3 regions of the Paraburkholderia sp. FW306-02-B genome follow, and region 2 is predicted to be linked to each of the others. Evidence: predicted binding sites of a transcription regulator. Region 2 holds the regulator's gene; each other region holds the start of a gene.
What was found. The regulator HrcA, encoded in region 2, represses chaperone genes, less so after heat shock. The targets are predictions, from matches to a motif close to TTAGCACTCNNNNNNNNNGAGTGCTAA.

Region 1 (2,273 bases), 180 kb from region 2:
GCCTGATACTGCTGGCGACTGCCGAATTGCACGCCGACGCCCGCCATGTCGGCGAACTCGAAAGCCGTCCCGAGGCTGAACGACGTAGAAATTCTGGGACTCGACAGCAACCGGATGCCGGCACCCGCTTCAATATAAGGGCGGATCGAGCCAGAACCCTTGATGAAACGGATGATCGGCGTCACACCGATTTCGCCGATGTTGCTGTGTACGTCCCCTTCGTTCGTATGCCACCAGGCCACGTGAGCCTCGCCGATCAGCGAGAAGTGCCAGTCGCCGATCTGCCACCACGTCAGATTCGGATCCCAGACGAAGCCGAGATCGAGCTTTTTGACGTGGTAATCCCCCACGCCCGCGGCGACTTGCACCCCGAACTGGTCGGCTGCGGCCAATCCCGATATCCCAAGCAACGCAGCCGCAGAAGCGACTTTTAGAGCCAGACCACGCAAAGCCTTTTTCTTGTTCTTCATCGAACACCCAAAGCTATGGTCAAACGTTGATGATGTTTTACCGTCTTGCCTATTCTAAATACAAATCGGATCTGGCGCTTCGTATGAAGAAACCAAAATTTTTGCAATTAGTCGCTTCAGTTTTAGAAAATATCGGTCACTTATAAGTACGAAAGCGGTCTGTCAGCTAAATCATACGGCCTGCACACGGTTAGCGGCGGAAGCGTATCATGGCTATTGAATTCTAATTTTCAATAGCAAAGACGGAACCTGGATGACCCTACAGCCTCTAAGTATTAGCACTCGGGAAATCAGAGTGCTAACATCCAACGCTGGAGTCGATCCCTGACCACGCTTTTGTCTGATTCCAAAGGAGTTTCCTACGTGAGCCATGCAATGACCCTTCCGAATACTCTGAGCCCGTTGTCGGCTAAGGCCGCTTCGGCAGGTGCACTGGCGCTCTCGCATTCCTCGCTGCTGCCCGGTCAACTGGGCAATATCGACGCCTACATCCAGGCCGTAAATCGGATTCCGATGCTGACGCCGGCGGAAGAACGCCAGTTCGCCACCGAATTTCGAGAGCAGGACAATCTCGAGTCCGCGCGCCGTCTCGTCCTGTCGCATCTGCGGCTGGTCGTGTCGATCGCGCGCAACTATCTCGGTTATGGCCTGCCGCATGCCGACCTGATCCAGGAAGGCAATATCGGCCTGATGAAGGCCGTGAAGCGCTTCGACCCGGAGCAGAACGTGCGCCTCGTGTCGTACGCGATGCACTGGATCAAGGCCGAGATCCACGAATACATTCTGCGCAACTGGCGCATGGTGAAGGTCGCCACCACCAAAGCGCAGCGCAAGCTGTTCTTCAACCTGCGCAGCCACAAGCAGGGCTTGGGCGCATTCACGCCGGACGAGATCGAAGGTCTCGCCAAAGAACTGAACGTGAAGCGCGAAGAAGTCGCTGAGATGGAAACGCGGCTGTCCGGCGGCGATATCGCGCTGGAAGGTCAGGTCGAAGACGGCGAAGAGTCGTACGCGCCGATCGCCTATCTGGCCGACTCGCATAGCGAGCCGACCGCCGTGCTGGCTTCGCGTCAGCGCGACAAGCTGCAAAGCGACGGCATCGCCAGCGCGCTGGAATCGCTGGACGCCCGCAGCCGTCGCATCATCGAGGCACGCTGGCTGCATGTGGAAGACGACGGCTCGGGTGGCTCGACGCTGCACGAACTGGCTGACGAATTTGGCGTGTCGGCGGAACGTATTCGCCAGATCGAGGCGAGCGCAATGAAGAAGATGCGCAGTGCACTGGCCGAATATTCGTAACACATAAAGACGTTCAGAGCGCCGGCTTGCCCGGCGCGATGTTGGGTCGCAAAGCCCTGCCCTCGCAAGACGGCAGGGCTTTTTTTCTGCCCGCGCACCGGAGCGCTCGTCCACGTGCGAACTCGCGCGCAAACTCACAACGAACACGCCCGCCAAGCGTGCTTTTCTTGACGTATCACAAACCGCATAGCAATACTGCTTCAACGGGGCGATGCTCGCGACCCAATGCCGCAGCGCTAACTTACGCGCGCAAGGTCACTGCTCCTAGAATCGGGATGCACTCGCCAGATCGCAGAAGCGGCCTGGTTCCAGCCGGAATCACCGGCGTGAAGTCGCCTTCGACCGATCATGACCATAGCCCTCAATCGCAATAACAGCCCCCGCCCGAGCCTGCGCAAGCGGCTTGCCGGCTGGGTGCGCGGTCCGACGCTGGCGCGGGATATCGCTATCGTCCTCGCCATCAAATTCGCCTTGCTGATGGCGCTCAAATACACGTTCTTCAAT
Region 2 (2,273 bases):
TGGCGATGCACGAGGCGAGCGCGGTCAGCGGCTCGCCGATGCCCGGCGTATTGCTGCGCCCGACGAGCGCGACGGTCTTGAACTGGCTGGTCACTTGCATGCCGGCATTACACCATAGGTAGGGCCTGAAAAGAACCGCAGACAGACCCGGTAACGGGCCGGCCAACGCGGCCTGCCAGCGCGTTGCACGATTATCGTTAGAATGGTGAAGCCTTGATGACACGCGTGCGGGTTGTGGCCGGGCAGCGTGCCACTGGCGGATTCGCCGAACGGGCCGCTGGCAAGGCGCTGGGCGAAGTACCGGACCCGATGCAAAGCGCCGCCCCGCCAACCGGCGGCGCGCTGGGCAGTGCCTGGCGCGGTTGGCGCCGTTAGCGCTCGCGATAGTCGCGTCATTGAGCTAAAATTTTCCGTCATGCTAGATCCCCGCGCACAAACCCTCCTCAAAACGCTGATCGAGCGCTACATCGCCGAGGGTCAGCCGGTCGGCTCGCGCACGTTGTCGCGCTATTCCGGCCTTGAATTGAGTCCGGCGACAATCCGCAACGTGATGTCCGACCTTGAGGACCTGGGGCTCGTGATCAGTCCGCATACTTCCGCGGGCCGGATTCCTACGCCGCGCGGCTACCGGCTGTTCGTCGACACAATGTTGACCGTCGAATCCGCCGCCGACGAGGAAGCCGTTACCCGTACCGTGAAGACTACGCTGCAGGCCGGCGAGCCGCAGAAAATCGTCGCGGCGGCGGCCAGCGTGCTGTCCAACCTGTCGCAGTTCGCCGGCGTGGTGCTGACGCCGCGGCGCAGCCACGTGTTCAAGCAGATCGAGTTCATGCGCCTGTCCGACAAGCGCATCCTGCTGATCATCGTGACGCCCGAAGGCGACGTGCAAAACCGCATCATGGCGACCCAGCGCGACTTCTCTCCGTCGCAACTGGTTGAAGCCTCCAATTACATCAATGCGCACTTTGCGGGCCTGTCGTTCGACGACGTGCGCCGGCGCCTGCGCGAAGAAATCGACGAGCTGCGCGGCGACATGACCACGCTGATGCACGCCGCCGTCACGGCCAGCACCGACGAATCCGACACTGGCGAAACCGTGCTGATCTCCGGCGAGCGCAATCTGCTCGAGGTCGCCGACCTGTCGTCGGACATGGCGCGGCTGCGCAAGCTGTTCGATGTGTTCGACCAAAAGACCAGTCTCCTTCAGTTGCTCGATGTATCGAGTCACGCCCAGGGCGTGCAGATTTTCATCGGCGGCGAGTCGAATCTCGTGCCGATCGAGGAAATGAGCGTCGTCACCGCACCGTACGAGGTGAACGGCAAGATCGTCGGCACACTCGGCGTGATCGGGCCGACTCGCATGGCCTACAGCCGTGTGATTCCGATTGTCGACATCACCGCCCGCCTGCTTTCGCTGACCCTCAGCCAGCAATAAGCATTTGCTACCGCGGTTCGTGCTGCAAATGATGCGCGACGGCGCGCGGCTTGCCAATTGGCCGAATGGCCAGGGTGTCCTGGCAAACCCCGCAATGGACCGCGCCGCTATAATGAATCCCACCTGAAACCGACTTTCCGCCTCAAGCGGTTATCCCTGTTGCCTATGCGCTTCGATCTCGAGCGGCCTTCGCAGAACGCCACGTCGCACCGTGTCGCCGTGCTGCTGATCAATCTCGGCACGCCCGACGCGCCGACGCCGCGCGCGGTTCGCCGCTATTTGGCGCAGTTCCTGTCCGACCCGCGCGTGGTCGAAATTCCCGCTTTGATCTGGCAGGTGATCCTGCGGCTGTTGATTCTGCCGTCCCGGGGCCGTGCGTCGGCCAAGAAGTACGCGGCTGTCTGGATGCCTGAAGGCTCGCCGCTGCGTGTGTATACGGAGAAGCAGGTGGAAGGTTTGCGCCATCTGCTGCAATTGAACGACTACACGGTGCTGGTCGACTACGCGATGCGCTACGGCACGCCCGGCATTCCGGCCATGCTGAACCAGCTGAAGCTCGCGGGCGCCGAGCGTGTGCTGCTGGTGCCGATGTATCCGCAATATTCGTCGTCGACCACGGCCACGGCTTTCGACGCTGCTTTTTCAGCGCTCAAGCGGATGCGCAATCAACTGGAAATCCGCACGGTGCGCCAGTATGCCGACCATCCGGCGTACATCGCCGCACTGGCCGCGCAGGTGCACCATTACTGGCATCAGCACGGCCGCCCGGATTTCGCGGCGGGCGACAAGCTGGTACTCAGTTTTCATGGCGTGCCCAAGCGCACTCTCGACCTCGGCG
Region 3 (2,273 bases), 230 kb from region 2:
TCCGTCAATGGGTGCGACGTCGGCGCGCCAGCATCGCAACGCGGTCAAACCGCCTATACGAAGGCCGCGGAAGACGGCCAAGGCAGCGTGGTTGACAAAAAACGCAGTGGCGTCGGCGGTGACGAATCGGTCAGATCGGTCAGGTCGAAGTTTGGCCGGCGTGCCCTAGGTGATAGCATCGACCCGATGTATCGCGGGGGTTGATGAACTCGGTCCCGGAGCACATGGGGACCCGGTATCCCCATCCGCATTCCCCAGAGCGTCCAGCCGCTGACGCGCATCGCCTACCTCGCGGACAGCGACACCATGATTCTCGGACAGCATCACCGTTTATCGCTGGACGCCCTGATCGTGCGTTTCGTCCATGAGAGAGACTTGGCCGGGATTGGCAATCATGCTCCAAGAGCACAATCACGAATCCCGGTCGCCCCTACACGTGGCGCTGCTCGATCAGCCACCGAAAGAGGGCGCCGAGCACCGGGAGCGCGTAGGCGGCCCCCTTCGCCAGCATGGCAATAGCGCTCTCGTCTCTTCCACCAACCGTACGGCCATCGTGTCCAGGTTGGATCGAAATATTCTCGGCTGCCAGTGGATTACGGGATTTCCCTAGGTGGACGATTGCAAAGAAAATTCGAGGAATCTGGTCGTCAATCAGCCTGTTCGGGAGTGATCAATGTCCAGCTTGACGGCGGCAAGAACCTACGGGTAGAGCCCTGTTTTAAAAGCGGATTATTGCGATTCGTCAGAATTTTGCTGCAGTGCAAGGTTCAGACTTAAGTGAACAAAGTTCAAAGTTCAGAGTTAAGTGAATCTCGACCCCACATCCCTTCTTGAATTTGTCACCACCCGTCCATATAATTAGCACTCGCTGCACGAGAGTGCTAACAACATCGCCGGTTGGCTCAGCCAACTGGGTTTTCTCAGCGTTCTTCAGTCTCAATCAAGAGAGGAGTATGTATGAACCTTCGTCCTTTGCATGATCGCGTGATCGTCAAACGTCTGGATCAAGAAACCAAGACCGCGTCGGGCATCGTGATCCCCGAAGCCGCAGCAGAAAAGCCGGATCAAGGCGAAATTCTGGCAGTCGGCCCGGGCAAGCGTGACGACAAGGGCGCGCAAATCGCGCTCGACGTGAAGGTTGGTGACCGTGTCCTGTTCGGCAAGTACGCAGGCCAGACCGTCAAGGTCGACGGCAACGAACTGCTCGTGATGCGCGAAGAAGACATCATGGCCGTGGTGCAGAAGTAAGCGAAAGTCGCTACTTCCCCGGTTATATCCCAAGAATTCAAGGAGTTAGAAGATGGCAGCTAAAGACGTCGTATTCGGTGATTCCGCCCGTGCCAAGATGGTTGAAGGCGTGAACATCCTCGCGAACGCTGTGAAGGTCACGCTGGGCCCGAAGGGTCGCAACGTTGTCCTGGAACGCAGCTTCGGCGGCCCGACGGTCACCAAGGATGGTGTCTCGGTCGCAAAAGAGATCGAACTGAAAGACAAGCTTCAGAACATGGGCGCGCAAATGGTCAAGGAAGTGGCTTCCAAGACCAGCGACAACGCAGGCGACGGCACCACGACCGCAACGGTTCTGGCTCAGTCGATCGTTCGCGAAGGCATGAAGTACGTTGCATCGGGCATGAACCCGATGGACCTGAAGCGCGGTATCGACAAGGCTGTGACGGCCGCTATCGAAGAACTGCGCAAGATCAGCAAGCCGTGCACGACCAACAAGGAAATCGCTCAAGTCGGCGCGATCTCGGCGAACAGCGATTCGTCGATCGGCGACCGTATCGCTGAAGCGATGGACAAGGTCGGCAAGGAAGGCGTGATCACGGTTGAAGACGGCAAGTCGTTGCAAGACGAGCTGGACGTTGTCGAAGGTATGCAATTCGACCGCGGCTACCTGTCGCCGTACTTCATCAACAACCCGGACAAGCAAGTTGCCGTGCTCGAAAACCCGTTCGTGCTGCTGCACGACAAGAAGGTGTCGAACATCCGCGATCTGCTGCCGGTACTGGAACAAGTCGCCAAGGCTGGCCGTCCGCTCCTGATCATCGCAGAAGACGTCGAAGGCGAAGCGCTGGCTACGCTGGTGGTGAACAACATCCGCGGCATCCTGAAGACGGTTGCTGTGAAGGCGCCGGGCTTCGGCGATCGTCGTAAGGCCATGCTGGAAGACATCGCGATCCTGACTGGCGGTCAAGTTATCGCTGAAGAAACCGGCCTGACGCTCGAAAAGGCATCGCTGGCTGAACTGGGTCAAGCGAAGCGTATCGAAG

Region 1: a site for HrcA is predicted at 746-772, ahead of rpoH (RNA polymerase sigma factor RpoH). Genes of this name have one in related genera too.
Region 3: a site for HrcA is predicted at 859-885, ahead of groES (co-chaperone GroES). Genes of this name have one in related genera too.

What each region holds. Positions count from the first base shown of each region.
Region 1 is NZ_JBYSXZ010000001.1:457,570-459,842, reverse strand. Features, by position in the region: gene AC3WOG_RS02040 (acyloxyacyl hydrolase) at 1-470, opposite strand, end outside; gene rpoH (RNA polymerase sigma factor RpoH) at 834-1,769, shown strand; gene cydP (cytochrome oxidase putative small subunit CydP) at 2,118-2,273, shown strand, end outside.
Region 2 is NZ_JBYSXZ010000001.1:638,344-640,616, forward strand. Features, by position in the region: gene AC3WOG_RS02800 (NAD kinase) at 1-100, opposite strand, end outside; gene hrcA (heat-inducible transcriptional repressor HrcA) at 416-1,435, shown strand; gene hemH (ferrochelatase) at 1,601-2,273, shown strand, end outside.
Region 3 is NZ_JBYSXZ010000001.1:867,204-869,476, forward strand. Features, by position in the region: gene AC3WOG_RS03825 (hypothetical protein) at 1-204, shown strand, start outside; gene groES (co-chaperone GroES) at 958-1,248, shown strand; gene groL (chaperonin GroEL) at 1,301-2,273, shown strand, end outside.